DNA from 3 places in the Stenotrophomonas sp. YJH_SMC_14-1 genome. Region 3 is predicted to be linked to each of the others. Evidence: predicted binding sites of a transcription regulator. Region 3 holds the regulator's gene; each other region holds the start of a gene.
The links. The regulator FliA, encoded in region 3, starts transcription of late flagellar genes. The targets are predictions, from matches to a motif close to TAAAGTTTNNCNNNCNNNGGCCGATAA.
Positions count from the first base shown of each region.

Region 1: a site for FliA is predicted at 1,415-1,441, ahead of AC5P9P_RS11625 (flagellin). Genes of this name have one in related genera too.
Region 2: a site for FliA is predicted at 8,223-8,249, ahead of AC5P9P_RS14330 (GGDEF domain-containing protein). Genes of this name have one in related genera too.

Region 1 covers NZ_JCAFVK010000004.1:114-10,170, forward strand. The annotation lists partial or broken gene AC5P9P_RS11620 (flagellin N-terminal helical domain-containing protein) at 1-27, opposite strand, end outside; gene AC5P9P_RS11625 (flagellin) at 100-1,320, opposite strand; gene flgL (flagellar hook-associated protein FlgL) at 1,738-2,940, opposite strand; gene flgK (flagellar hook-associated protein FlgK) at 2,937-4,817, opposite strand; gene flgJ (flagellar assembly peptidoglycan hydrolase FlgJ) at 4,826-6,025, opposite strand; gene AC5P9P_RS11645 (flagellar basal body P-ring protein FlgI) at 6,027-7,169, opposite strand; gene flgH (flagellar basal body L-ring protein FlgH) at 7,172-7,864, opposite strand; gene flgG (flagellar basal-body rod protein FlgG) at 7,887-8,672, opposite strand; gene AC5P9P_RS11660 (flagellar basal body rod protein FlgF) at 8,775-9,524, opposite strand; gene flgE (flagellar hook protein FlgE) at 9,557-10,057, opposite strand, start outside.
Region 2 covers NZ_JCAFVK010000006.1:5,308-15,364, reverse strand. The annotation lists gene AC5P9P_RS14355 (DUF3375 domain-containing protein) at 1-1,383, shown strand, start outside; gene AC5P9P_RS14350 (DUF4194 domain-containing protein) at 1,370-2,071, shown strand; gene AC5P9P_RS14345 (ATP-binding protein) at 2,088-5,468, shown strand; gene AC5P9P_RS14340 (sulfite exporter TauE/SafE family protein) at 5,621-6,400, opposite strand; gene AC5P9P_RS14335 (YchJ family protein) at 6,503-6,895, shown strand; gene AC5P9P_RS14330 (GGDEF domain-containing protein) at 6,899-8,179, opposite strand; gene egtB (ergothioneine biosynthesis protein EgtB) at 8,330-9,601, shown strand; gene egtD (L-histidine N(alpha)-methyltransferase) at 9,598-10,057, shown strand, end outside.
Region 3 covers NZ_JCAFVK010000015.1:22,737-32,793, reverse strand. The annotation lists gene AC5P9P_RS20075 (chemotaxis protein CheA) at 1-1,490, opposite strand, end outside; gene AC5P9P_RS20070 (protein phosphatase CheZ) at 1,493-2,098, opposite strand; gene cheY (chemotaxis response regulator CheY) at 2,098-2,490, opposite strand; gene AC5P9P_RS20060 (RNA polymerase sigma factor FliA) at 2,548-3,291, opposite strand; gene AC5P9P_RS20055 (MinD/ParA family ATP-binding protein) at 3,288-4,175, opposite strand; gene flhF (flagellar biosynthesis GTPase FlhF) at 4,162-5,778, opposite strand; gene flhA (flagellar biosynthesis protein FlhA) at 5,924-7,984, opposite strand; gene flhB (flagellar biosynthesis protein FlhB) at 8,029-9,159, opposite strand; gene AC5P9P_RS20035 (hypothetical protein) at 9,358-9,777, shown strand.

The DNA.
Region 1 (10,057 bases), on a different contig from region 3:
CGTATTGGTGTTGATGACTTGTGCCATGAGGAGAGGTCCTTGAGCGGTTGCACGTGAGTTGGGTTAGACGCCCCCGACGTGCCCCGGGGGCGGCTCATGTCAGCGCTGCAACAGGCTGAGCACGTTCTGCGGTACCTGGTTGGCCTGGGCCAGCATGGCCGTACCGGCCTGCTGCAGGATCTGGGTGCGGGTCAGTTCGGCGGTTTCCTTGGCGAAGTCGGTATCGCGGATGCGGCTGCGCGATGCGGACAGGTTCTCCGAGGAGGTCTGCAGGTTGGCCACCACCGAGGTGAAGCGGTTCTGGATCGCGCCGAGGTCGGCGCGCACGCTGTTGACCGATTCGAGGGCCTTGTCGACGATCGACAGCGCCTTCTGTGCGCCTTCGGCGGTGGTGACGTTCAGGTCCTTGACGAAGTTGGCCGTGGCGCCAGTCAGCAGGCCGCCGTTGGTGCTCGTTTCGGTCAGGCCCAGGCCGGCGATGGTCGCGGCGGTGGCGCCAGCCGGCGGGGTTGCGGCACTGACGCCCAGGGTGAAGGTCTGGCCGTCCTTGACCGAGGCCAGGCTGATCACACCGGCATTGACCGAGGCCATGACGCCGGTTTCGCCCAGCTTGTTGTTGATCGCGGCGGAGGTGGCCGAGGTGATCGATTCGCCCGCCTTCACGGTGAAGTCGTTGATGGTGACCGTGGTGGCGGTGCCGCCCGGCGGGGTCACCGAGATCTGCAGGCCGGAGTAGGTGGTGTCGGCGGTGGCCTTGTCGGCGGCGGCCAGGCTGGTGCCGGTGTAGCCGTTGGCGAAGGTTGCCGCGCCCAGCGAATCAGCCTTGGCGTTGACCACGCTGTTGATGGCGATGGCCTGGCCGGCGTTGGCGCCGACCTGGAACAGCTGGCTGGTGAAGGAGCCGTCCAGCAGCTTGGTGCCGTTGAAGTCGGCCTGCTTGGCCACGCGGTCGACTTCCGAGACCAGCTGGGTCACTTCAGCCTGCAGGGCCTTGCGGTCGCTGGCCGAGTTGGTGGCGTTGGAGGACTGCACGGCCAGTTCACGGATGCGCTGCAGGTTGTTGCCGACTTCGCTCAGCGAACCCTCGGCGACCTGGGCCAGCGAGATACCGTCGTTGGCGTTGCGGATGGCCACGTCCAGACCGCGGATCTGGGTGGTGAAGCGCTCGCTGATGGCCAGGCCGGCCGCGTCGTCCTTCGCGCTGTTGATGCGCAGGCCGGACGAGAGGCGCTGGATGGTGGTAGCGAGCGAGCTGCCGCTGGTGCTCAGGTTGCGCTGAGCGTTGAGCGACATCGTATTGGTGTTGATTACCTGTGCCATGGGGTCGTCTCCTCTTATATGGAACCCGTTGGTGAATGAAACGAAGCGCCGCCTGTTTTTTTGTGTGGCTGTGTGCTTCGCTGTTGCCAAATGAATAACGGCGCTTTGTCAACAACCTTTAGCCGTGAATTCCGTCGATGCTGAAATCCGGTGCCGGAGGCTGTTTTTCCCGGGTTTTCCAGCCCTGGCTGGGCGTGAAGGCGACCCCGGAAAGGGCGGTTGGGCATGCCCAACCAGCGCTGATGAAGGTATCGGCGGGGCAGGGCCGGGCTTGATGGGCAATCACGGGAAATGCGTGCAGCACGTTTCCGGTAGCGCCGGGCCACGCCCGGCGAGCGCGACGGAACGGGCAAGCAGAAACGAAAAAGGCCGCGATGCAGGGCATCGCGGCCTTTCAGGGGTGACGCAGGAGATGCGTCAGCGGATCTTGTTGAACAACGACATCGACTGCATCTGCGAGAAGATCGTCTGTGCCGCCTGCAGCGCGGTGCTCTGCAACTGGTACTGGCTCAGTGCATCGGCGTAGTCCAGGTCGCGCATCTGCGACAGCGTGGTCTTCAGGGTCACGCTGTTGGCTTCGCGCATGTCGGCGGCATTGTCCAGTGCCTTCAGCTGCGCACCGCCGGCCGCACGCGAATCGATCATCCGTTCCGACGCACGGGCCACATCGCGCAGGGCGCTCTGCAGTTCGTTCTGCTGCGCGCTCATCCTGGCGGTGGTGCCGGTGTCGGCATCCAGCGCGGCAATCAGCTTGTCCATGGTGTCGAAGATGTCGCGACTGGTTGCCGGCTTCACGTTGAAGCTGTCACCGGCAGCGGGTGCGCCGGTGATCTGCAGGCGGACACCGTTGACTTCCACGTTGTCACCGGCCTTGAACGTGCCGGTGCCGGTCACGTTGCCAGCACCGTCCAGTACCTGGTACTGGTCGGCGGCGGTGAATCGGATGCTGAAGGACTGGCCGTTCCAGCTGTCGCTGCCATCGCGGGTGATGTTGGTCAGCACGCCATTGCCGGTATTGCCGGCTGCGGCAACACCATCGACGAAGCCGTCGCCGGTAGGAATGCGCATGAAGATTTCGCTGCCGGGCAGGGCATCCCGCACATAGGTGTCGGGGCCGACTTCAATCTGGCGCTGGGTCTGGTCGCCACGGTAGACCACCTTGCCATTGATCTTGGCGAACGGCGGATCGCCATCGTTGGTGCCGCCGAACACGTAGCGGCCGGTGCCGTCGTCGGCGTTGGCCAGCGACAGCAGGCCCTCGCGGATCTGGTTCAGTTCGGTGATCAGCGTTTTCTTGTCGGCGGCGCCCAGTGCCGGATTGCTGGCCTGGATGGTCAGGTCGTTGACGCGGGCCATCAGGTCGTTGACCTGGGCCAGGGTGTTTTCCTGTACGCCCAGTCGGTTCTGCACGTTGCCGGCATTCAGTTTCATCCGGTCCAGTGCGGCCAGGCTGCGGTCAAGCCCGACCGCCGCACCAGCGGCAACCGGATCGTCCTTGGCGCTGACGATCTTGCTGCCGGTGGCGATCTGCTGCTCCAGGTGGCTGAGCTTGGCCTGCTTGGCCATCATCAGCGACACGGACTGGTTGAACATCATGCTTGTGGAGATACGGCTGCTCATCGACGGACGGCTCCCAGGATGGTCTGGAACATGCTGTCGGCGGTGGAGATCAGCTGCGAGGCTGCCTGGTAGGCCTGTTGCAGGCGCAGCATGTCGGCCGCCTCCTCGTCCAGGTTGACGCCGGATACCTCATCGCGCGCTTCCTGCGCCTTGTCATTGATCACCAGCTGCGCTTCCAGCGAATACTCGGCCGAGCGGGCGGCTGCACCGACCTGGGTGGTCAGGCCACCCAGGGCGCCGTTGAGGGTGACCGTGCCGCTGTTGAATGCCTTGGCGCTCTCCACCTTGGACAGCCTGGAGGCGTTGCTGTTGTCCGACGAGCCCGCCGGAGTCGGGGTGATGTTGAAGGTGTCGCCAACCTTCGGCGCACCGTCCAGCACGAAGCTCCAGCCATTGGCACTGATGGTCTGGCCGGGAGTATAGGTCTGCGGCGGGCCCCCATCGATGGTGTAGGTGGTGGCCGAGGTGAACACGATCGCGGCCGGATTGCGCAGGTTGGCGTTGGTCGAATCGCTGACGGTGACACCGCTCAGCTTGCCGGTGCCCGTGTTGGACGTCGCCGCCGCGCCCTTCACCGCCGCGGCAGCGGCGATGCGCGACGGATCGGTGATCGCCACTTCCATGCTGCCCGCCACGCCTGCGGTCGGCTGCAGCAGGAAGCGGTCGTTGGCCGCCGGGGTACCGCCGACCACCAGCTTGACGCCGTTGATCACCAGTGGATCGGCGGCCGTACCGGTGCCGGTCAGCGGAACGTTGGCACCGGTGTCGGCACGGCTGGCCTTCCAGTTGGTGCCATCGAACTGCAGCACCACGTTCTGCGCGTCCAGCTTGCCGAGGTCGCCGTAACTGGCGCTGAGGCTGGCGGTGCCGGTGTTGGCATTGTTGGCGGTGACGCGCGGGTTGCCGATGTTGAAGAAGTCACCCCCGAGCTGGCCATACAGGTCCACGCCTTGGTGATGCACCTGGTTGAAGCTCTCAGCCAGCCCTACCGCCAGCTTGCCCAGTTCGGCCTGGGCAGGCGTCAGCACGGTGTCGCGGAATTCCAGCAGGCCGCCGATCTGGCCACCGACCGCCTTCGGGTCGAGCCGGATGGTGTTGCCCTGCGTTTCCAGCGCCAGCTGCAGCCGCTCCGGCTGGTACGGGTCGGCCACGGTGGTGACCTTGGTCGCCGTGGTGCCCACCACCAGCGCGTTCCCGCCGGCGGTATAGACATTCATGATGCCGCCGTCCTGGATCACTGCAGTGCCACCGGTGTAGCCGATCAGCTGGGTGATCAACTGGTCGCGGCGGTCGAGCAGGTCCGGTGCGGCGGTAGCGATGTTGGTGCCGATCGCACCGTTGATCTGCGCGATCTCCTGCGCCAGCCGGTTGACCTCGGTGGCACCGGCCAGCAGGCCGTTGTTGACCTCGCTGTTGAGGTTGTTCAGGTGCGTGTTGAGCTGCACGAAGCGGTTGGCCAGCGCCTTGCCACCATCCAGCATGTTCTGGCGGTCGGCGGTGCCGGCGGCATTGGAGGACAGGCCGCTGACCGAATCGAAGAACTTCGACCAGACGCCGGACACGTTGGTTGCCGCGTCGGAGAACAACGAATTGACCCGGTCGGCCATGCCGGAGAGCTGCTTCAGGCGCGCCAGCTCGCCGCTGCTGTCGAGCAGGCGCGAGATCGCCAGCTGGTCGGCGGTACGGCGGATGTCGGTGATGCGGGTGCCGTTGCCGACCGTGCCGTAGCCGTAGTTCTGGGGATCAGCCGTGGCGAAGTTGACCTTCTGCCGGCTATAGCCCGGAGTATTGAGGTTGGCCACGTTGTGGCTGGTGGTCGCCAACGCACGCTGGAAGGCGAGCAGGGCACCGGTACCGGTGGAAAGTACGCTGGACATGGGGTTCCTCAACGACGGGTGATACCCAGCGCCGCGGTTGCGGTGCTGGCGAAGGTCTGGCCAAGGCGCGAGCCGGCGTCTGCCACGGCGCTGACGGCGCGCTCGATGGTCGGTCCGCCGGCGATCGCGGCGATCTTGGCCGCGTAGCGCGGGTCGGTGGCATAGCCGGCGCGCTGCAGGCCACGGGCGAAGCCCTGCACGTCGGTGCCGGCCTGCAGGGCCTGCTGGTAGCGCGGGCTGGTCTTCAGCAGGCGCACGTAGTCGGCAAAGCTCTCGGCCGGCGAACTGTAGGCACGGAAGCTGGCGGTCTCGTTGCGGCGCACGCCATCGACGTACTCGTGGGTGCCGGCCACGGCGCGCTGGCCGTTCCAGCCATTGGCCTTGATGCCGAACAGGTTGTGCGAGGTGCTGCCGTCGGCATGCTTGATGTGGCGCTTGCCCCAGCCGGTTTCCAGCGCGGCCTGGGCGACCAGGGCGCGGGCATCCACGCCCAGTTCCTTGGCCGCACGCTGCGCGTGCTGCCAGATGCTGGCGACGAAGCCTTCCGGGGTGTGTTCGCCCAGCCGCGCGACGGCGGTGCGGGTCGCCATTGCATCGGCCGGGCTGATGGCCGTGCCGCGGTTGCTGGCGGTGGCCGCCCACTGGTCGCTGTTGGCAGCCCAGTCCTCGCCTTGCAGGCCGCCGATGTACGGATCTTCGGTACCCAGCGAGCGGTGCATGCTGCTGCTTTCGCGCCCGGCGATCAGGTCCAGGGCCTGTTCCATCGGTGCAACCGCCGCGTGTGCGCCGGACTGGGCGCCGGCGGCCATCTGCTGCAGCAAACGCACGGCCTGGCTGCCGTCTTCCAGCGGCAGCGACGGTGCCGGCTTGGCCGGTGCATTGAGCTGATAGGCACGGCTGGCCTTGGCCGGGTCCACGCGGGTATCCAGCGCCGGGCCATCGGCGGCCTGGCCGGACAGCTGCCGGCTGATCATGCCGGACAGGCCCAGGCCTTTGCCGCGGGTCATCGCCTCGGCAATCTTCTGGTCGTACATCTCGCGGAACATCTTGTTTTCGCCGGGGAACAGCGAGTCGCCGAAACTGGCGTCACGCATGCTCTTGACCAGCATCTGCGCGAACTGGCCTTCCAGCTGGCGCGCGACCTTGTCGATCTTCGCCGGATCGTTCTGTTGTGCCGGGTGCAGATCGAATGCGGGATTGATGCGCATATCAGATCACCTCGAGCTCGGCACTCAATGCGCCGGCCTGCTTCAGGGCTTCCAGGATCGCGATGAGATCGCCTGGTGCTGCGCCCACGGCGTTCACCGCGTGCACGATCTCGTCCAGGGTGGTGCCGCCGCTGAACTTGAACATGCGGCTGCCGTCGTTGGTGGCGGTGATGGTCGACTGCGGGCTGGCTACGGTACGGCCGCCGGACAGCGCATTGGGCTGGCTGACGTTGGTGTTTTCCTGGATGGTCACGGTCAGCGAACCGTGCGAGATCGCGGCAGGTCCCACGCGCACCTGCTGGCCGATGACCACGGTGCCGGTACGCGAATTGACCACCACCTTGGCCGGAGCGCTGCCCGGGGTCAGTTCCAGGTTCTCGATGCGCGCCAGCAGGCCGATGCGTGCGCCCGGATCGGTCGGCGCGGTAACCGCCACGGTCACGCCGTCGACCGCACGCGCCGCACCGTCGCCGAACGCATTGTTGAGCGCAGCGACCATGCGCGAGACCGTGGTGAAGTCATTGTTGTGGAGGTTCAGGGTGATCTCGCCGCCGTTGGCCAGCGGATCGGGCAGCGCACGCTCCACGGTGGCGCCATTGGGAATACGGCCGACGCTGGGCACGTTCACCGAGACACGGGAACCATCCTTGCCCTGTGCACCAAAGCCGCCCACGATCAGGTTGCCCTGGGCGATGGCATAGATCTGGCCGTCGGCGCCGCGCAGCGGGGCCATCAACAGCGAACCGCCACGCAGCGAGACCGCGTTGCCGATCGAGGACACGGTGATGTCGATCGTCTGGCCCGGCTTGGCGAACGGCGGCAGTTCGGCGTGGATCGCCACGGCGGCCACGTTCTTCAGCTGCGGGTTGACGTTCGGCGGTACGTTCACGCCCAGCTCGCCGAGCAGGTTCTTCAGGCTCTGCACGGTGAAGGGTGCCTGGCTGGTGCGGTCGCCGCTGCCATCCAGGCCGACCACCAGGCCATAACCCACCAGCGCATTGCCACGCACGCCGCCGACCTGGGCCAGGTCCTTGATGCGCTCGGCGCTGGCCGGGGCCACCACCGCGAAGAGCAGGAACACGCCGCAGTAGAGCGACGTCATGCGTCGCTGCCAGGAAGAAGAGGAGAAGAGTTTCATGGCCATACTCAGAACGGCGTCAGGCCGGAGTTGAAGAAGCGGCTCAGCCAGCCCATCGCGTTGGACTGCGCGACCGGGCCGCGGCCGCCGTAGACGATGCGGGCTTCGGCCACGCGGCTGGACGGAATGGTGTTGTCCTGGCTGATGTCGCCCGGGCGCACGATGCCCTGCACCTGCACCAGTTCATCACCCTGGTTCAGGCGCAGGTTCTTCTGCCCCTGTACCACCAGGTTGCCGTTGGGCAGGCGCTGGATCACCGTGACCGTGACGCTGCCCTGCAGGCGGTTGCTCTGCGCGCTGTTGCCCTTGCCGGTGAAGTCGCGCGCGCCCTTGGCCGTAGCACTCAGAATGTCCTTGCCGCCCAGGGTGACCGGCGCACCGAGGATGGACGGCGTGCCCAGGCTCAGGTTCGATTCCTTGTTGGTGGCGGTATTGGCACTGGTCTGCGCGGTGGTGTTTTCCAGCAGGGTGATGGTCAGCAGGTCGCCGACATCGCGCGCGCGACGGTCCGAATACAACTGCAGGGTCGGGCCGGCCGCGTAGATCGCGCCGGCGGTCGGTTCGGCCTGCGGTGGCATGATCGGCTGGATCGGTGCCATTGCCGGATAGGGGCGCACATCGCCAGCAATCACGCAGCCACCGAGCAGGGCAGCCACGGTGCAGGCGAGGGCAGTGCGGGCGAAGTTGGAAATGGGCGACATGGCGGTTTCCCGGGTTGGCCGGTCAGAGCTTGTTGTTGAGGTAGCCGAGCATCGAATCGGTGGTGGAAATCGCCTTGGCGTTCATTTCGTAGGCGCGCTGGGTTTCGATCATCGACACCAGCTCTTCCACCACGTTGACGTTGCTGCCTTCCAGCGCGCCCTGCACCACGGTGCCGAGGCCGTTGAGGCCGGGGTTGCCGTTCTGTGCCGGACCGGACGCAGTGGTCTCGAGGAACAGATTCTCGCCACGGGCCTGCAGGCCGGCCGGATTGACGAAGTCGGTCAGGGTCAGCGCGCCGACTTCCACCGAGGCGGCGCCGTCGGCCATCTTCACGCTGATGGTGCCGTCGGTACCGATGGTGACCGACTGCGCGCCTTCGGGAATCTGGATGCCTGGCTGCACCGGGTAGCCGCTGTTGGTGACCAGCTCGCTGTCCTGGTTGATCTTGAACGAGCCATCACGGGTGTAGGCCGAGCTGCCATCAGGCATCTGAACCTCGAAGAAGCCGCGGCCATTGACCATCACGTCGAGGGCGCGGCCGGTCTGCTGCTGGCCACCCTGTTCAAAATTCTTGGCGGTGGCGACCACGCGCACGCCGGTACCCAGTTGCAGGCCGGTTGGCAGCTGCGTCTGTGCCGAGGAGGAGCCGCCGGGCTGGCGCACCTGCTGGTACAGCAGGTCTTCAAAACTGGCACGGTCCTGCTTGAAGCCGGTGGTGTTGGTGTTGGCGAGGTTGTTGGAAACCACCGACATGCGCATCTGCTGCGCATCCAGTCCGGTTTTCGCGATCCACAATGCCTGGTTCATCTTCGATGTCCTGTCTGGTGAAGCCGGCCGCGTGGTGCGGCCCTTGTATGCGGGTGTGCAAGCGGTGTGCCAGCGCCGCTGTCAGCCGGCGCCGGAATTCCGTCAGCTGCCCAGGCGCAGCATGCTGTTGGCGCTGCGCGCGTTCTCGTCGCCGTGCTTGATCACCTGCACCTGCATTTCGTACTGGCGCTGCAGCTGGATCATCTGCACCAGCGCGCCAGCGGCGTCCACGTTGCTGCCTTCCAGCTGGCCGCTGTGCACGGCCGTGCCCTGTGCCGGGGCGAACGGCTGGCGCGGGTCGGTGTTGCGGAACAGGCCATCCAGGCCACGCTCAAGGCGCTCGTCCGGCGCCTGCACCACCTTGATCCGGCCGATCTGCGCCATCGTCTGCGGGCCTTCGCCCTGTGGAATGATCGAGATCGTGCCGTCGGCACCGATCTCCATGGCCTGGTAGGGCGGAATGGCGATCGGATTGTTGTTGTCATCCAGTACCGTGCGCCCGCTGGAGGTCACCAGCTGGCCGTTCGGGGTGACCGACAGTGCAGCACCGCGCGTGTACGCCTCGCTGCCGTCGCTGGACTGCACCGCCAGCCAGGTGCCGGTCTGCAGGGACAGATCCAGCGGCTTGCCGGTGATGTGCTGCGAGCCGGGCGTGCGGTTGAAGCCGGCATCGACGTGCAGCGCATCCACCCGTGAGGCAAAGCCCGGGCCCTTGATCGGGAAGGCTTCGGTGTTGGCCAGCGCTTCCTTGAAGCCAGGGGTGTCCGAGTTGGCGAGGTTGTGGCTGAGCGTTCCCTGCGCCTGCAGGGAGGCGCGGGCACCGGTCATCGCCACGTAAAGGGCTTTATCCATGCGGGGAGTTCCGTGACAGGGTCAGCAGCTCATCAACGGATGTTGATGACGGTCTGGGTGATCTGGTCCTGGGTGGTGATCATCTGCGCGTTGGCCTGGAAGTTGCGCTGCGCGGTGATCATGTTGACCAGCTGCTCGGTGAGGTCGACGGTGGACGCTTCCAGCGAGCCAGCCTGGATCTTGCCGAGGTTGGAGGTATCCGGCATGCCGGTGCGCGGCGTGCCCGAGCTGAAGGTGTCCACCCACAGGTTGTTGCCCTTCGATTCCAGGCCCTGCGGATTGTTGAAGGTGGTCAGCGCGACCTGGCCCAGCGGCTTGTCGGCGCCATTGGAGTAACGCGCGTAGACCACGCCGGTTTCCGACACGGTGATCTCATTGAGCTTGCCGGCGGCGTAGCCGTCCTGCTGGGTGTTGCGCAGCGCGAACTTTTCGCCGTACTGGGTCGAGCCGCTCACGTCCAGCGTCATGTTCAGCACGCCGGCACCGGTGGTCGGGGTGAAGGTGCCGAGGCTGACCTTGCCGTCCGCCGGTGC
Region 2 (10,057 bases), on a different contig from region 3:
ATCATCGGCCTGCTGCAGGGCCTGCTGATGGACGGCGAGCGCACGTTGCCGTCCTCGGTACTGAACGAGCGACTGCAGCGCGCGCTGGACCAGCTGGCCGGCGATGAACTCTCGCGCGAGCTGCCGCGCACCGCGCAGGCCTACATCGCGCACTGGCTGGCCCAGGGCTGGCTGGAACGCCGTCTGCCCGAAGGCGCCGACCAGGAGCAGTACGAGCTGGCGACCGCGGCACTGCAGGCGATCCGCTTCGCCGACGGCCTCGAGCAGGCCCGCGTGGCCGCCACCGAAAGCCGCCTGGCGCTGGTCATTGAACAGCTCTCGGCGCTGGCTGCGCAGACCGAAGCCGATCCCGATGCGCGCCTGTCCGCGCTGCACGACGAGCGCGACCGCATCGATGCCGAAATCGCCCGGGTCGGTACCGGCCGCGTGGTTGCGCTGGACGGCAAGCGCGCGCTGGAACGCACCCGCCAGATCATCGGCCTGGCCGACGAGCTGACCGAGGACTTCCGCCGCGTGCGCGATGACTTCGAGCAGCTCAACCGCGATTTCCGCGAACGCATCATCGACGACGAGGGCGAGCGCGGCGATGTGCTGTCGCAGCTGTTCGAAGGTGTGGATGTCATTGGCGAAAGTGACGCCGGGCGCAGTTTCCAGGCCTTCTGGCGCCTGCTCAACGACGCCGAACAGAGTGCCCAGCTCGATGCCGCGCTGGAAGCGGTGCTGGCGCGCGGCTTCGCCCGCCGCCTGGACCGCAACGAACGCAACTTCCTGCGCAGCTTCACCAGCACCATGCTCGAGCGCGGTGGCCAGGTACACGACGTCCTGCAGAACTTCGCGCGCAGCCTGCGCGGCTTCGTGCAGAGCCGTGGCTACCTGGAACAGCGCCGCCTCAACCAGTTGTTGAAGCAGGCGCAGTCCGAAGCGCTGGCCCTGCGCGACGAATTCCCCGCACAACGCGGCATCGGCCGCGACCTGCAGCTGACCACCAGCCGCCTGCGCTCGTGGTCGCAGTGGAAGCTGCATGATCCGCGCAGCGCCCAGGTCGACGGCAATGTCGAGTACAACGACGCGGCCGCGATCAGCCTGGAGAGCGTCGGCGACCTGGTCGCTTCGTCCGAAATCGACTTCCGCACCCTGCGCCGCGACCTGCACGACCTGCTCGACGCACAGCCGCGGCTCAGCATCGCCCAGGCCCTGTCGCAGCGCGAGGCGCCGCAGGGTCTTGGCAGCGTCATCGGCTATCTGTCGCTGGGCACGCGCTTCGGCAACGTGGTCGCCGGCGAGCAGGAGCTTGCGCAATGGCGTGGTGGCGACGGCCAGGTCCGTCGCGCCCGCATCCCGCTGGTTTGGTTCACCCAGGAGAGACGCCATGAGCTGGCATGAAGATCCCATCGACGCAGCGCAGGCCGACGTGGCGGAAGACGCCTACGAGGCCGAACCGGTGGCGGCCGTGGCGCAGCCCCGCCGTGGCAACGACGTCTATTACCTCGGCGACACCGGGCGCCTGCCGCTGGATGCGCGCCGCGCGCTGTGCCAGCTGCTGATCGGCCCCAGCATCGACCAGCTGCGCCACGCCAAGCTGTGGCCGGCACTGATCCGCAGCGAAGCGGCCATCCGCTCGTCGCTGGCGGACCTGTTCCTGGAACTGGTGCTCGACCGTGACAGCGGCGTGGCGTTCACCCGCCAGGCCGATACCGAAGACGTCGACGCGCCGGTGCTGCTGCGCACCTCGCCGCTGACCTTCATCGACTCGGTGCTGTTGCTGTACCTGCGCCAGCAGCTGGCCGAAGCCGATGCGCGCGGCAACCGCGCGGTGGTCGCCGATGCCGAAATGGCCGAAGCACTGGCCATCTACGAAAAGAACCTGTCCACCGACCGCGCCGGCTTCAACCGCCGCGTCGCCTCGGCGGTGCAGAAGATGAAGGACAACCACATCCTGACCCGCCTCAGCGGCCAGGAAGACCGCCACGAAGTCTCGCCGGCGCTGAAGCTGCTGTTCTCCGCCGAAGACGTGTCCCAGCTCTCGGCGGTCTACCGCCAGCTGCGCGAAACCCCGGCCGCCGAGGCCTGAGAGACCCGACCATCGCATGGCTATCTCCAAGCACACTCCCGCCCTGTTCAACGAAGGCCTGCCGGACCCGCGCCTGCAGCAGTTCCGCATGCGCCGCCTGCAGGTGCACAACTGGGGCACCTTCAACGGCCTGACCGAAGTACCGATCGCCGAGCGCGGCTTCCTGTTCGTCGGACGTTCCGGCTCGGGCAAGTCGACACTGCTCGATGCCATGTCCGCGCTGCTGACGCCGCCGGCCATCGTCGACTTCAACGCTGCTGCGCGTGAAGCCGAGCGCAGTGGCCGCGACCGCAACCTGGTGTCCTACGTGCGTGGCGCGTGGGCTGACCAGCAGGACAGCGGCACCGGCGAAATCGCCACCCAGTACCTGCGCAAGGGCGCCACCTGGACCGCACTGGTGCTGGAATACCGCGCCGGCGATGGCCGCGTGGTCAGCCTGGTGCGCCTGCTGTGGATCTCCGGCAACGGCACCTCGGCCGGTGACGTGCGCAAGCACTACATGATTGCCGAGCGCCCGTTCGACATCGCCAAGGATCTTGGTGGGTTCGACCTGGACCTGCGCAAGCTCAAGCAGAAGCTGTCCGACCTGCACCACTTCGACACCTTCTCCGGCTACGCCGAGCGCTTCCGCGACCTGCTCGGCATCGACAACGAGATGGCGCTGCGCCTGCTGCACAAGACGCAGTCGGCGAAGAACCTGGGCGACCTCAACGTCTTCCTGCGCGACTTCATGCTCGACACGCCGAAGACCTTCGACGCCGCCGAGCGCCTGGTCAGCGACTTCGCCGAGCTCGATGGCGCGCACCAGGCGGTGGTCACCGCCCGCCGCCAGGTGGAGACCCTGCTGCCGGCACGCGCCTACTACAACGACCTGAAGGAAATGCACCGCCGGCGCGGCGACGACGAAGCCCTCAAGCTCGGCGTCGACAGCTTCCGTGAAAGCCGCCGCCAGGCGCTGATCGAAGCGCGCCTGCGCGAGATGGACGTGCGTGACCGTGGCCTGCTCGGCGAAGAAGCCCAGCGCCGTGCCGCACTGGACAATCACACCGAGCGCCTGGCCGAACTGGAACTGCAGCGCCGCCAGCAGGGCGGTGAGCGCATCGAAGAACTGGAACGCGAGCAGGGCCGCGCCGAAGCCGAGCGCGACCGCCGCCAGGCCAAGCGCGAGCAGGCAAGCCTGGCCGCGCAGCAGCTGGGGGCCGAACTGCCGGACGACGCACACGGCTTCGCCGAACTGGTCGAGCGCGCACAGAACGAGCTGCAGGACCGCCAGCGCGCCTCTTCGGCGCTGGACGATGCGATCAGCGATCGCCTGGGTGGCAAGCGCGATGACGAGCGCCGCTTCGGCGAAGTCCGTGCGGAACTCGAAGCGATGCAGCGCACGCCCTCCAACATCCCGGCGCCGATGCAGAAGCTGCGCGCGCGCCTGGCCGAGGAAACCGGCATCGCTGAAGCGGCGCTGCCGTTCGTCGGTGAACTGATCCAGGTCCGCTCGGAAGAGCAGGGCTGGCAGGGTGCCATCGAGCGCGTGCTGGGTGGCTTCGCGCTGTCGCTGCTGGTCGACGACAAGCATTACAACGACGTCGCCGAGTGGGTGAACCGTACCCACCTGGGCATGCGCTTCACCTACTACCGCGTGCGCCGCAACGATGATGCGTTCGCCCGTGAGCCGTCGGCGAAGTCGCTGCTGCACAAGCTGGAACTGCGCGAACACGTGTTCGAAAGCTGGCTGCGCCGCGAGCTCGGCAAGCGATTCGACTACGAGTGCGTGGACGCCAAGCAGCTGCGCAACGTCGACCGCGGCATCACCCGCGAAGGCCAGGTCAAGCATCCGGGCGACCGTTTCGAGAAGGATGACCGCAGTGCGGTGGGCGACCGCCGTCGCTGGATCCTTGGTTTCAACAACCACGACAAGGTGGGCGCCTTCGAGCGCGAAGCTCAGGAACTGGCCAAGCGCATCGCCAGCTGCGAGACCGACATCGCGCGCCTGCGTGGACAGCGTGACCGCGACAACGAACGCCGCCTGGCCTGCCACGAGCTGGTCAGCATCAGCTGGAACGAGATCGACATCGCCGCCCCGCAGCAGCGCCTGAGCGACATCGAGGCCACGCTGCGCGACCTGCGCGAAGGCAATGCCGACCTCGCCAAGCTGGCCAGGCAGATCGACGCCGTGCGCGCCGACATCGAGCAGGCCCGCCGCACCTATGAAGACGTCCGCGTCGAGCGCGGGCAGCTGGTCAAGGAACGCGATCGCCTGGACCGCGCGCGCCAGCAGAGCCGTGCGCTGGTGCTGCCGAGCCTGGCCCAGGAGCAGGAAGCCGGCCTTGCCGAGCGCCTGCAGGAGCAGGGTCCGCTCAGCCTGGAAACGCTGGAAGCGCACATGCGCCAGGTCAGCAACGCGCTGAACGAGCAGCTGTCGTCCTCGCAACAGGACCTCAACCGCATCGAGAACCAGCTGATCGGCTGCTTCCGTCGCTTCATCCAGCAATGGCCGGAGGAATCGGGCGACTTCACCGTGTCCGTGGCCTCGGCCGAGGACTTCCTCGCACGCCTCGAACGACTGGAGCGCGATGGCCTGCCGCAGCACGAAGAGCGCTTCTTCGATCTGCTGCAGAACCAGAGCAAGAACAACCTGCTGGCCCTGCAGCGCCACAGCGCCGAAGCCCGCAAGTCGATCGGCCAGCGCCTGGATGAAGTGAACGCCAGCCTGGAACAGGTGCCGTTCAACCGCGGTACGCTGCTGACCATCGAGCTGAGCGACCGCCGCCTGCCGGAAGTCGGCGAGTTCCACCTGCAGCTGCGCGAAGTGCTGTCGCAGCAGCAGACCGAGCAGCGCGAGCTGGCCGAATCGCAGTTCACCGTGCTGCGCCAGCTGGTCAACCGCCTGGGCTCGCAGGAGGGCGAGGACAAGCGTTGGCGGGAGCTGGTGCTGGACGTGCGCATGCACGTGGAGTTCATCGGCGTCGAGCTGGATGCGGAAACGCGCCAGCAGGTCGAGATCTACCGCAGCGGCGCCGGCAAGTCCGGTGGCCAGCGCCAGAAACTGGCCACCACCTGCCTGGCCGCGGCACTGCGCTACCAGCTCGGCGGTGCTGACAGCCAGCTGCCCAGCTACGCCGCAGTGGTGCTCGACGAAGCCTTCGACAAGGCCGACAACGAGTTCACCGCACTGGCAATGAACATCTTCGACAACTTCGGCTTCCAGATGGTGGTTGCCACCCCGCTGAAGTCGGTGATGACGCTGGAACCGTTCATCGGCGGCGCCTGCTTCGTCGAAATCAGCGGTCGCCACGATTCCGGCGTGCTGCTGATCGAGTATGACGAGGAAGGCAAGCGCCTGAAGCTGCCCGAGCGCAGCCGCCAGCAGGCCAACGAACCGGAAGAAGCCGAGGCCTGACCTGGCCGATTGAAGGGGAATGCCGGTCAGCGGCCGGCACCACATGGGCGGGGTTCATGACCCGATCGGATGGGGATGCCGGCCAGCGGCCGGCACTACCCATGGGCGGGGTTCATGACCCGGTAGTGCCGGCCGCTGGCCGGCAACCGCGTTCACGCAGCGCGGAACGTATCCCACGCCATCCGCGCGATCAGCACCACCACCAGCCCCACGAACAGCTTGCGGATGAACGGCGTGCCGCCCTTCAGCGCCAGGCGCGTGCCCACCACCGAACCGATGATGTTGGCCGCCGCCATCGGCAGCGCGAACAGCCACAGGATGTTGCCGGTCGGCACGAAGAACGAGATCGCCGCCACATTCGTCGCCAGGTTCACCACCTTCGACGCCGCCGAGGCGCGCAGGAAATCCAGCCCGAAGAAGCGCACGAACAGGAAGATCAGGAAGCTGCCGGTGCCCGGCCCGAAGAAGCCATCGTAGAAGCCGATCGCCGCACCGATCGCCAGCGCGATCACCAGTTCACGGCGGCCGATCTCCTGTGGCCGGTGCAACGCGCCGAAGTCCTTCTTCCACAGCGTGTAGGCCAGCATCGCGACCAGCAGCACCAGCACCAGTGGGCGCACCGCGTCTTTGGGCAGCAGGCTTACCGCGGTGGCGCCGGCGAAGGAGAAGATGAAGGCCGTGCCGGCCGCGAACAACACCGGCTTCCACGGGAAGCGCACGTTGCGCGCATAGCGCCAGGCGGCCGCACCGGTACCGAACATCGAACTGAACTTGTTGGTGCCAAACAGCATCGCCGGCGTCTGCTGCGGCAGCACCGTGAACAGGCCAGGCAGCTGCACCAGCCCACCACCACCGACGGCGGCATCGACCAGCCCGGCGATGAAGGCGATGACCACCAGCCACCACAACTCAGGGGGAACCAGTTCCAGCACGGCGATCAATCGATATGGGGGCGCGACAGCATACGCCTGTCATGCACTGGTCGACCGGTGCCCCGCGTGGATCCATCCGCACAACCCGGCGACAATGTCCGCATGAGCCGAAAACCCACCGATCCCTGCCCCTGCGGCCTTCCCGCCGAGTACGCCGCCTGCTGTGGCCGTTTCCATGCCGGTGAGGCCGCCCCCGATGCCGAGCGCCTGATGCGATCGCGTTACAGCGCCTATGTGCGGGCGCTGGCGGACTATCTGCGCCAGAGCTGGCATCCGGATACCCGCCCGGCCGAGTTGTCGCTGGATGATGCGCCCGGCCAGCGTACGCATTGGCTGGGCCTGACCGTGCACGAGCACATCGTCACCGGCGCCGACAGCGCCGAAGTGCGCTTCACCGCCCGCTACCGCGTGGGCGGCGGCAGCGCGGTGAAGATGGCCGAGCACAGCCGCTTCCTGCGCGTCGACGGCCGCTGGTACTACCTCGACGCAGTGTGAACCTCAGCCGCCGCGTGCCGCCAGCACGCGCTGGCCGGCATGCGCGCGGACCTGGTTGCGGCCACCGTCCTTGGCTGCGTACAGCGCTTGGTCGGCGGCCTTGATCACTGCCGCTGGCCGCTCATCCACGCGGCTGTCTGCCAGCCCGATGCTCACCGTCACCTGCACCGTCTGCCCGCTTCCGCCGCGTCCGCGCTGCCGGCGCCCCGTTTCATCGTCGCGGCTGCGTGTGCTCCGGTCGCGCAGCTGCATGCGGGTGTCCTCGATGGTCTGCCGCAGCGCCTCGACTGCATCCACGCAGGCCGCTGCGGGACGATCCAGGAACACCACCGCGAACTCCTCGCCGCCATAGCGGAACGCCCGGCCACCATCGCCCACCCGGCCCAGGCGCGAGGCCACCAGGCGCAGCACATCGTCGCCGGTGTCGTGGCCGTGGGTGTCGTTGAACGACTTGAAGTGGTCCACGTCCACCATCGCGATGCTGTAGGTGCCGCGCGCCCGCTGCAGGGTCTCATTGAAGGCGCGGCGCCCCGGCAGGCCGGTCAGCTCATCGCGGAAGGCCATATGGAAGGACTCCTGCATCATCGCGCCCAGCATCAGCAGCAGGGCCGCACTGGCCAGTGCCGGCAGCAGCACCGGCTGCAGGAACACCCGTGGCAGCATCCACCACAGGCACAGCAGGGCCAGCAGCATCGCCGTGTGCAACGGGCGCGGATGCCGCCAGGCCTGCCAGCCCAGCGCGGCGGTTGCCAGAAGGAACAGCAGCGCTGGCAGCTGTGCCAGCGCGTTCCAGTCGGCCGGAATCCAGCTCCAGTGGCGGTTGGACAGCAGATCGTGCATGCCCCGGGGTTGCTGCGTGGCCAGCAGCAGGAAGATCACCAGCGCGGCGCCACTGGCAACACCTCGCAGCAGCAGGTCGCGACGGCGGCGGCCGCGCTCGGGCCACAATGCCAGGCCCGCGAACAGCAAGGGCAACCAGGCCGAAATGGCATGGAAGCGCAGCGGTGTCAGCGCCGTGACATGGCCGCTGTGCAGGTAGCCGCCCACGTCCTGGTGCAGCAGCGCGAACATGACCGCCACCACCAGCAGCAGGCAGAGCGTACGCACCTGGTGGTAGAGCAGGGCAAGGCCGGCGCCGAGGCAGGCCAGCAGCCAGGGCAGGATGCGTTGGGCCGGGCTGGCAACGTCTTCGTTGCCCAGTGCTGCCCACAGCACCACGGCAACCAGCACGGCGGGCAGCACGAACAGGTAATGCGCAGGCTGGCGGAGCGGATGCAGGGGCAAGCAGGAATTCCAGCGCGGTGACGACGCGGCCGCAGCATTGCCGTTAGCGGCGTTCGCACCGGCTTCTTGAATGCGGGATGGTCACGCATGTGAACGCGTTGACGTCGAACGATGACATCGCACTCACCCTGTTGCGCAGATGCTGCCCGGATGGACAGCGTAGCCACCGCCGTCGCTGCCCCGCAGCGCGATCTCGCCCGCCAGTACGCATGTGTGCGGAACCGCAGCATGCACCTGGCAGCCCCCCTCAGCGCCGAAGATGCCATGCTGCAGAGCATGGCCGATGCCAGCCCGAGCAAATGGCACCTGGCCCACACCACCTGGTTCTTCGAACGCTTCGTGCTGGCCGGCTTCCCACCTGCACCGGCGCATGACCCTGCCTGGGACTACCTGTTCAACAGCTACTACAAGAGCCTCGGCCCGGCGCACGCCCGGCCGCAGCGTGGGCTGCTGTCGCGGCCATCGCTGCAGCAGGTGCGCGACTACCGCCAGCAGGTCGATGCACAGGTGCAATCGCGGCTGGCGGCAGGCGACCTTGATGAGCAGGCACTGCAGCACCTGCAGTTGGGCCTGCAGCACGAGCAGCAGCACCAGGAACTGCTGCTCACCGACATCAAGCACGCGTTCTGGTGCAATCCGTTGCAGCCGGCCTACCGCGAGGACCTGCAGCCTGCAACCAGCGCTGCCAGTGCGCAGGGCTGGATCGAGTCGCCCGAGCGCATCGTCACCATCGGCGCCGCAGCCTGGCCGCAGCACACCGCCTTCGCCTACGACAACGAATCGCCGGCGCATCGCGTGCTGCTCCCCGCGCACGCACTGGCCGAGCGTCCCGTCAGCAATGCCGAGTACCGCGCCTTCATCGACGCCGGCGGCTACCGCGAACCGCGCTGGTGGCTCAGCGAAGGCTGGGCGCTGCGCGAAGCCGAGAGCTGGCAGCACCCGCTGTACTGGGATGACGCCCTGCAGCGCGAGTACACCCTGGGCGGTTGGCGCGAACTGGATCCGCATGCGCCGGTCTGCCACCTCAGCTACTACGAGGCCGATGCCTGCGCCCGCTGGGCCGGTGCGCGCCTGCCCAGCGAGTTCGAGTGGGAGGCTGCCGCCGCAACGCTGCCGCCTCGCGGTCATTTTGCCGATGACGATCGGCTGCACCCGCAGGCTGCAGGGGGCAGTGGACTGCGTCAGCTGTTCGGCGATGTATGGGAATGGACCCACAGCGCGTATGGCGCCTACCCGGGCTTCCGCCCTTTCGCCGGCAACCTCGGTGAATACAACGGCAAGTTCATGTGCGGGCAATGGGTGTTGCGCGGTGGCAGCTGCGCCACGCCGCGTGGCCACGTGCGTGCCAGCTACCGCAACTTCTTCATGCCCCCGGCGCGTTGGCAGTTCTCCGGGCTGCGCCTGGCCAGGGACCTCGCATGAGTACGGTGCACGACGCACTGCAGGCGCTGACCGATCTCACCCCCGGCCGCCAGCAGATCCTCACCGACGTGGTGGCCGGGTTGTCGCGCACGCCGCGCCAGCTGCCGTCCAAGTACTTCTACGATGCGCGCGGCTCGCGCCTGTTCGAGCAGATCACGCAGACCCCCGAGTACTACCCCACGCGCACCGAGCTGGCCCTGCTTTCACGGGTACTGCCGGACATCGCCCGAAGCGTCGGGCCGCACCTGCACGTGGTGGAACTGGGCAGCGGCAGTGGCCGCAAGACCGCGTTGCTGCTGGCCGCCCTGCACGACCCGGTGGCCTACACGCCCATTGAAATCTCGCGTGCCGCGCTGCTGTCCAGCATCGACCACCTGGCCCCGGCGCTGCCCGAGGTGGAGATGCTGCCGGTCTGTGCCGACTTTACCCGTCCCGTCGCCGTACCCATGCCCGAAC
Region 3 (10,057 bases):
AGCGCGTAGACGTCCTCGCCGGCCTGCACCAGCAGGGTCGGCAGGATCGCGAGGGTGAGCGGCACGCGGATCAGGAAGCGGCTGCCACGCCCCAGTTCCGACTGGATCTGGATCTGGCCGCTCAGTTCGCGGATGCGCGACTGCACCACGTCCATGCCGACGCCGCGGCCGGAAATATCGGTGACCTGCTGCTTGGTCGAGAAGCCGGGCAGGAACACCAGGTGCAGGCACTCCTCGCTGCTCAGGCGGGCAGCGGCTTCCGGGTCGATCAGGCCCTTCTCGCGCGCCTTCGCGCGCAGCTTCTCGGGGTCGATGCCGGCGCCATCGTCCTGCACCTCGATGCTGACGTAGTCACCTTCCTGCTGGGCGGACAGGCGCACATGGCCCATCCGCGGCTTGCCTTGTGCTTCGCGCAGGTCGGGCATTTCCACGCCGTGGTCGATGGCGTTGCGGACCAGGTGCACCAGCGGGTCGGCCAGCGCTTCGACCAGGTTGCGGTCGAGCTCGGTCTCGGCGCCGACCAGCTCCAGGTCCACTTCCTTCTTCAGCGAGCGGGCGACGTCGCGGGCGACCTTGGGGAAGCGCGAGAACACCTTGCCCACCGGCTGCATGCGGGTACGCATCACCGCCGACTGCAGGCGGGCAGTGGCGATGTCCAGCGTCGATACGGCGCGGTCCAGCTCCTCGTCGCGCAGGCGTGCACGCAGGGTCTTCAGGCGGTTGCGGGAAAGCACCAGTTCGCCGATCAGGTTGACGATCGCATCCAGGCGCTTGGTGTCCACGCGCACGGTGTGCTCGGCCTCGGCCATCGGCTTGGCTGCCGGCTTGGCTGCAGGTGCCGGGGCGGGTGCCGGGCGCGGTGCTGCGGCGGGGGCCGCCGCGACGGCGGCAGCAGGCTTGGCGCCTGGCGCAGCGCCACCGTGCAGCTGGTCCAGCAGGGCTTCGAACTCGTCTTCGCTGATCAGGCCATCGTCGGCTTTCTTCGCCGGCGCGACCGCGGTCGGCGCGTTGCCGCCATGCAGCTGGTCGAGCAGGGCCTCGAATTCGTCGTCGGTGATCAGGTCGCTGCCGGCTGCCGCAGGCGCGGCCGCAGCGGCCGGCGCGGCAGTGCCACCGTTCATGTCGAACTGCGCGATCAGGTCCGGCGGCGCATAACCCGGCTCGGTGCCGGAGGACACGGCGTCCAGCATCGACTGCAGGTAGTCCAGCGATTGCTGGGCGGCGTCGAAGTGGTGGGCCTGCAGCACCGCCTGCCCGGCACGCGCGATGCCCAGGGCCTCTTCAGCGGCGTGGCACAGCTCGACCATCGCAGTGACGCCAAGGAAGCCGGCACCGCCCTTGAGCGTGTGGTATCCACGGAACACCGCGTTGAGCTGCTCGGTGTCCTGCGGTGCCTGCTCCAGCGACACCAGCTGTTCGCCCAGGCGATCCAGGATTTCCTGTGCCTCGATGATGAAATCGGCAGTGATGTCGTCGGATACCGCGCTCATGCTTACAGCCCCAGATCCGACAACAGGTCGTCGGCGTCGTTCTGCGAGACCGCGTGGCGGTCCAGTCCCTTCAGTGCCGGCCCGGCCAGTTCCGGGTCGGTGCGATGCTGTTCCGGCGGCAGGCCGAGTGCGCCGAAGCCCTCGTGCACGCGGCGGACGATGCCGACCACGCGACGGATGATCTGCCCGGTCAGGTCCTGGTAGCTCTGGGTCAGGGCGATCTCGGTCAGGTTGTGGCGGATGCGCTCGAGCTGCGCGTCCTGGCCCGGCTGCAGGCCTTCAGCACGCAGCTGTTCGGTCAGGCTGCGGCATTCCTCGGCCAGGTCCAGGGTGCGGTGCGTGGCCTGTTCGGTCATGGCCACCACGTGGTCCAGGCGTGCGCAGGCGTCGTCCAGCTCACCGGCCTCGCTGGGCACGGTCGGCAGCTCACCCAGTGCCTGCCCCAGCTCGCGGGCCAGCCGCGAGAGGCCGCTCATCATCGGCTGCGTACGCAGCGCGACCAGTCCGTCGATGCGCTGCCGCCAGGCGGCCTCGTCACCGGACTCGAGTGCGTCCAGGGCTTCCTGCAGGCGCAGGGCGAGGGCGCTCTTGTCGACCGTGGTATCCATCAGGCGCTGGCCGCCAGGCGTTCGAAGATCTTGCCGAGCTTCTCTTCCAGCGTCTGCGCAGTGAACGGCTTGATGATGTAGCCGTTCACGCCGTTCTGGGCGGCTTCGATGATCTGTTCGCGCTTGGCTTCGGCGGTGACCATCAGCACTGGCAGGGTCTTCAGCTTGGCATCGGCACGGATCGCCTTCAGCAGCTCGATGCCGGTCATCACCGGCATGTTCCAGTCGGTGACCACGAAATCGAACGGCTGGCTCTGCAGCAGCGACAGCGCGGCATGCCCGTCCTCGGCTTCGGCGGTATTGGTGAAGCCCAGATCGCCCAGCAGGTTCTTGACGATCCGACGCATGGTCGAGAAGTCATCGACGATCAGGATGCGCATGTTCTTGTTCAAAGCAGAGTTCCTTTGTTGTTCATTCCGGGCGGCCGGGGGCAGCCGCCTCGGGCATGTTCATTCTTCCAGGCCGGCGTCCGCCGCCTCGAAAATCTTGAGCCGGCCACGCAGGCGCAGCACCGCCTGGCCGTGGATCTGGCAGACCCGCGACTCGCTCACGCCGAGCACCGCGCCGATCTCCTTCAGGTTCAGTTCCTGCTCGTAGTAGAGCGAGAGCACCAGCTGTTCGCGCTCGGGCAGGTGGCCGATGGCCTTGCCCAGCTCGCGGCCGAATTCACCCCGCTCCAGCACCTGCTGCGGGGTCGGGCCGCCTTGGGCGACGGTGTCCAGCTCGCCCTGGTCCTCGATGCGCGACTCCAGGCTCAGCACCTGGCCACGTGCGGCGTCCTCCATCAACCGCAGGTATTCGGGCAGCGGCATCTCCATCGCGGCGGCCACCTCGGTGGCGCTGGCGGCGCGGCCGCTGCTCTGTTCCAGGCGGCGGATGGTGGCGGCGGCATCGCGGGCACGGCGGTGCACCGAGCGCGGCACCCAGTCGCCACGGCGGATCTCGTCGATCATCGAACCGCGGATGCGGATCGAGGCATAGGTCTCGAACGAGGCGCCCTGGTCGGCGTCGTAGCTGCGCGACGCTTCGATCAGGCCCATCATGCCGGCCTGGATCAGGTCGTCCACTTCAACGCTGGCCGGCAACCGCGCGGCCAGGTGGTGGGCGATGCGCCGCACCAGGTCCGAATGCTGGGCGATGACCTCGTTGGCCGCCGAGCGCTGGACTTCCCTGTACTGGGCTGCGCCTTTCATGCGGCCACCCCGCGCTGCTTGAGGATGCGCTCGAGGAAGAACTCGACGCCGCCACGCGGTTCGGTCGGCGCCTGCCAGCGTGCGGTGCGACGCGCGATCTCGGTGATCGCCAGCGCGGCCGGGCTGGACGGGTAGGCCTTCACCACCGGCTGCTGGCGCTGCACCGACAGGCGCAGCCAGTCGTCCTGCGGCACGCAGCCCAGGTAGTTCAGCGAGACATCGGCGAGGAACTTCTCGCAGACGCGGGTCAGCTTTTCGTACAGCACGCGGCCCTCGTTGGGGTCGCGCACCATGTTGGCCACTACCTGGATGCGGTCCACGCCGCGTTCGCGCGACAGCACCTTGATCAGCGCGTAGGCGTCGGTGATCGAGGCCGGCTCGTCACATACCACCACCACGGTGTCCTGCGCGGCCTGGCAGAAGGTCAGCACGCCGTCGGTGATGCCGGCGGCGGTGTCCACCACCATGATGTCCAGTTCGCGTTCCAGCTCGGAGAACACGTTGACCAGGCCGACGTGCTCGGCCGGGGCCAGCTCGGCCATGTGCCGGCGGCCGGACGCGGCCGGCACCACCAGCACGCCGTTCGGGCCTTCGACGATGACGTCGTCCAGCGAGCAGCGGCCGGCGACCAGGTCGGCCAGCGTGAAGGTCGGGTTCAGCCCCAGGATCACGTCGATGTTGGCCAGGCCCAGGTCGGCGTCCAGCAGCAGCGTGCGCTTGCCCATGCCGGCCAGTGCCACCGCCAGGTTGGCGGACACATTCGTCTTGCCCACGCCGCCCTTGCCGCCAGTGACGGCAATGGTGCGCACAGGGCCGAGCGGCTCGCTGCGGGTGGCCGACAGCGGGAAGGTCTTGGTCAGCTTGGCGTACTCACGCGACGGCATGGTTCAACTCCGGGTTGCAGGGCATATCGGCCGCGCGGCGCAAATCTTCAAGGCGAAGTACGAGATTGGCCGCACTGGCCCGGTGCAGGTCCTCCGGAACGTCCTGGCCATCGGTCACCCAGGTGATCGGCAGGGCGTGGTCCACGGCCACTGACAGGGCGTTGCCGAAGCGGCCGGTCTCGTCCAGCTTGCTCAACACCAGGCCCTGCAGGTTGGCGGCGCCGAAGCGGCGGACCACCTCGTCCATGTCGCCGAAGCTGGTGTTGGCCGGCAGCACCAGCAGGGTGCGTACCTGGCGGGCGGCGCGCAGCCACTGCAGCTGCGCGGCCAGCGCGCGGTCGCGCGGGCCCAGGCCGGCGGTGTCGATCAGCACCAGCTTGTAGTCCTTCAGGCGTTCCAGCAGCTGGTCCAGGTCGGTGCCGCTGTTGGCCTCGTGCACCGCGATGCCGAGCTGGCGGCCGTAGCCGTACAGCTGCTCGCGGGCGCCGATGCGGGTGGTGTCGGTGGTCACCAGGGCCACATCGCGCGGCGCATGCTTCTCGGCGAAGCGCGAGGCCAGCTTGGCGATGGTGGTGGTCTTGCCGGCGCCGGTCGGGCCGACCAGGGCGATCACGCCGCCTTCTTCCAGCGGGTCGACCGGGGCGATCGGCAGCTTGCGCGAGATCAGCCCCAGCATCAGGCCGCGGCCACGATGGGCTTCGGTCTCCAGCGGGATCTGCATGGCCACGTCGCGGGCCAGCCCGGCGTCGAAACCGTACTCGTCCATCAGGTCCAGCGCGGTGGCGCGCACCGGGCTGCCACGCAGGCGCTCGTCGGTGAAGCGGTTCATCTCGCGCTCGATCACCTGGCGCATGCCGGCCACTTCCTGGCGCAGCTGGCGGATCTCGGCGTCGTCCTGGGCAACCACGGTCAGCGTCGGTGCCGGGGCCAGCATGGGGGCCGGGCTGGCTTCGCCGGCGGCTTCGGCCGCTGCCGGTTCGCTGGCGGCGATCCCGGGCTGCGCTTCGGTCACGGCAGCGGTCGGCAGCGGCGGCGGCTGCACGGCCGGGGCCACGCTTTCGTCATGCATGTCCTGCGGCGGGTCGATCTGGAAGCGGGCGCGGTTGGCCGGCACGGTGGCGGCCGGTGCAACGATGGCCTCGGCGAACGGGGCGAAGCTCTGTTCGGGCAGCGCCGGTTCGTTGACGGCGGCGCGCGCCAGGGTGGCGGCGAAGCCGGTGCTGCCACGGGTCGGCACGATCTCGTCGGCGCTGTCCAGGGTACGGCCGGTGGCCCCAACGGCCGCACGGGCGAGGGCGGCCACCGCCGAGGTGGTGGCGGCGACCGGTTCCGGCGCCGGGGTGCTGCTGCGGCGGCGGGTGACCGCGGCGATCACCGCGTCAGCAGCGGTGCGCGGCTTGGGTGCCGGCGGCGGTGCGACATCACGGCGCGAGGCTTCCAGTGCACGCTGCACGGCGCTCTCGTCGTAGTTGGCCGCGGCGACGATCTCGATGCCTTCCTCGATCCGGCGGTTGGACAGGATCACGGCGTCAGGACCATGTTCCTTGCGCACCAGGTTCATGGCCGAGCGCATGTCGGCGGCGACGAATCGTTTGATTTTCATGCTGTGGTCACGGGACGAAGACGGCGGGGTGGCGGTCGGAGAACTCGGGTGGTCGGTGGTCTGCACGGTGCGGGTTCCCCTTGGTATCTGTCTGTTGCGTTGGTTCGAAGGTGGTGTCTGTTTTCTGGCGCATCGGTGGGCGGCGTCAGCTGATCGTTCCGACCAGCTTCAGGCGCTTGTCCTCCGGCACCTCGCTGTAGGCCAGGACCGACAACGACGGAACGCTGTGGCGGACCAGGCGCGCCAGCGCGGCGCGCACCGGGCCCGGTACCAGCACGACCGCCGGCTCGTTTCGCGCTTCCTGCTTGCTGACACATTCGGCCAGGCTCTGGTGCAGTCGCTCTGCGAGTCCGGGTTCCAGCGCGGCGCCGTTGCCCTGCGTGGACTCCTGCAAGACACGTTCCAATTGCGGGTTGAGGGTGAACACCGGCAGCTCCGCCGACATTCCGGCGATCTCCTGCACGATGAAGCGGCCCAGCGCGGTGCGCACGGCAGCGGTCAGCACCGCCGGGTCCTGGCTGCTGGGCGCGTGTTCGACCAGCGCCTCGGCGATCTTGCGCAGCTGTCGGATCGGGATGCGCTCGACCAGCAGGTTCTGCAGCACGCGCACCACTGCCGACAGCGGCAGCGCCTTCGGCGTCAGATCTTCGACGAGCTTGGGCGCGCTCTTGGCCAGGTTGGCCAGCAGGTGCTGCACTTCCTCGTGGCCGAGCAGTTCCGGCGCATGTTCGCGGATCAGGTGCGAGAGGTGGGTGGCCACCACGGTGGCCGGGTCGACCACGGTGTAGCCCAGCGTTTCAGCCTGGGCACGCTGGTGCGGCTGGATCCAGATGGCATCCAGGCCGAACGCGGGATCCTTGCCGGCAATGCCCTCCAGGGTGCCCAGCGCGCTGCCCGGGTCCAGCGCCAGTTCGCGGTCGGGGTGGATCTCGGCGGTGGCCACCGGCACGCCGTGCACCAGCACGCGGTAGCCGTTGGCGGGCAGTTCCAGGTTGTCGCGGATATGCACCGACGGGATCAGGAAGCCGACGTCCTGGGTCAGCTTGCGGCGCACGCCCTTGATGCGCGCCATCAGTTCGCCGCCCTGGTTGCTGTCCACCAGCGGGATCAGCCGGTAGCCGACCTCCAGGCCCAGCGGATCGACCGGGCGCAGTTCGTCCCAGCTCAGTTCGGCGGTCGGCGCAGGTGCCGCCGGGCGGCCGAGTGCGTTGAGTGCGGCCGCGTCATTGCCGGCGGCTGCCGGGTCGGTGGCTGCGGCCTTGCCCTTGCGGTAGACCTTCCAGGCGATGAAGCCGAGGATCGCGGCCAGCGTCAGGAAAGCGACGTTGGGCATGCCCGGCACCAGGCCGACCACGCCGATGATGCCGGCGGTGATCGCCAGCGCGCGGTACTGGCCGAACACCTGGCCGGTCATCGCCTGGGCCATGTCCTGCGAGCGCGAGGCGCGGGTCACCAGCATCGCCACCGCGCTGGAGACCAGCAGGGCCGGCAGCTGCGCCACCAGGCCGTCACCGATGGACAGCAGGGTGTAGGTGGCGGCGGCTTCGCCGAACGGCATGCCATGCTGCAGCACGCCCACGGCCAGGCCGCCGAGCATGTTGATGAACAGGATCAGGATGCCGGCGATGGCGTCACCGCGGATGAACTTGCTGGCACCGTCCATCGCGCCGTAGAAGTCGGCTTCCTCGCGGACTTCCTCGCGGCGCAGCTTGGCTTCTTCACGCGTCAGCAAACCGGCGTTGAGGTCGGCGTCGATCGCCATCTGCTTGCCGGGCATTGCGTCCAGGATGAAGCGCGCGGTCACTTCCGAAACGCGGCCGGCGCCCTTGGTGATGACCACGAAGTTGATGATGGTCAGGATCGCGAACACCACGATGCCGACCGCATAGTTGCCGCCGATCACGAATTCGCCGAAGGCGGCGATGACTTTGCCGGCGGCGTCGTGGCCGTTCTGGCCGTTCAGCAGGATCACGCGGGTGGAGGCCACGTTCAGCGCCAGCCGCAGCATGGTGGTGATCAGCAGCACGATCGGGAAGATGGTGAAGTCCAGCGGGCGCTTCACGTAGACCACCGCCAGCAGCACCATCAGCGAGATGGCGATGTTGAAGGTGAACAGCGCATCGAGCACCGGCGCGGCCAACGGCACCACGACCATGGCCAGCAGGGCCAGCACGATCAGCGGTGCGCCAAGGCCCTGGCGGATCATTTCCAGGGCGCGGCGGGTGTTGAAGCCGGTGGAGGGCTGGGCGCTCACGGGCGGCCCCCCTTGCCGAATTCATCCACCTGGATGTGCGGGGCGTCCGGCATCGGGCCAGTGCGCCAGGCGCGCAGCTGGTAGACGTAGGACAGGACCTGGGCGACGGCCGAATACAGTCTCACGGGGATTTCCTTTCCGAGTTGCCCTTCCCGATACAAGGCGCGTGCCAAAGGCGGGGCGGAGACGATCGCGACCTTGTTGCCGTCGGCCACCTCACGGATGCGCAGGGCGGTCTCGTCCACGCCCAGGGCGACCACGGTGGGGGCGTTCATGGCGCCACCCTCGTACTTCAGGGCCACCGCGTAGTGGGTCGGGTTGACCACCACCACGTCGGCGGTGGGTACCGCTTCCATCATCCGGCGGTTGGCCATCTGCTGCTGCAGCTGGCGGATGCGGCCCTTCACCTCGGGGCTGCCCTCGCTCTCCTTCATTTCCCGGCGCAGCTCTTCACGGGTCATCTTCAGCTTGCGCATCCAGTTCCAGCGCTGGTACGGCGCATCGATGGCGGCCAGCACCAGCATCGCGCCGGCGGTGGCCAGCAGCAGGCGCAGGGTGAAGCCCAGGCCATCGGTGATGGCGGTTTCCAGCGGGTGGTGGATCAGCCCGCGCAGGGTGTCGAAGCCGGTCCAGACCACCAGCCCGGCGGCGACGCCGACGAAGGCCACGCGCAGCAGCGATTTGGTGAACTCGGCAATGGCCTCCGGGCCATACAGGCGCTTGAGCCCGCTCATCGGGTTCATGCGGTTGATGTCGGGCAGCAACGCCTTCTGCGACCAGCGCAGGCCGCCCATCACCAGCGGGGCGACGAAGCTGGCCAGCAGGCAGACCAGCACCAGCGGTGCGATCACCAGCATGAACTGCAGCAGCAGGTCGCCGAAGTGGCCGAACAGTTCCTTCGGGTTCTGCCGCAGGCCCTGTTCCGGGCTGAGCGCCTGCTTCATCCAGGCACTGGCGCCACGGCCGATCGAGCCGCTCATGGCCATCACCGCCAGCACGCCGGCACCGAACACGGCGGCGGTGCCAAGTTCGCGCGAGCGCGGCAGGTTGCCCTGTTCACGGGCGTCGCGCAGGCGCTTTTCGGTAGGTTGTTCGGTCTTTTCGCCGGCGGATTCGTTCTCGGACATCACGGGCACTGCGGCAGGGGTTGCCGGAGGGCGTGCAAGAACCGTGCCGCTATCCGTCAGCCGCGAACGGCAGCACTGTGTGTCTGCTCCTGCTCATTCTGGCGTTCGCAGTGCTGTATGCGCTGCCGCGCTATCGCATCCAGAGGGCGCGAGGAAGATCGTTCAACTGCTGCTGTACAGGGGGCAGCTAGCAGCTACATGAGGCATGATGCCAAGACACGCAGAGAGAAGGGCGGTGCTGAATGGGTTGCAGGATGGGATATCGCAGCAATGAGCTTTGACATAGTCGTTTTGAAGCTGGAAGACCTCGGTGAAGAAGACCTCTCCAATGTCGAGGCTGTGCAGGACATCGGATGTCCCCAGGCCATAATCGCATCATTGGAGTTGGTGTTCCCCGGATGTGTCCAAGGTGCATTCTCGGATGGTGAGCGCTACTCGCTCGAGTCCGCTCTGAACGGAGACCCGGTGAGCTCCATACACCTTACTCTTCGATTCGGTCGAGCATGGTCTGAGGCAGCCAATTCTGAGTTCATGGCCCTGCTTTCAACACTTTGCCAGCGGTTGCAGTCAGTCGCGTTTGCCGTCTCCGACAACTCGAGGATTACCCCTCCCTGCTGAAGCGGACGATCTTGCTCGCGACAACGGCATGGGAGGCCAGGGCTCGTTGAGCATCGGGTGACTGGTAGGAGGAAGCATCCCCAAGATGAAGCTGGATGGCTTGCCGGCACGTCAGCGTTCGACCTGGCCGCTCCAGGGATGACGCAAATGGCAACGTCGACGTTACCGTGAATTTCGTATTCCTGCAGAAGAGTCCAGAACTCTTGCAGACAACCAACGCACCCTCCGACCATCAGGTCGGTGCGCCGAGCGCATCTCAGCAGGCCATCACCTGTTGCAT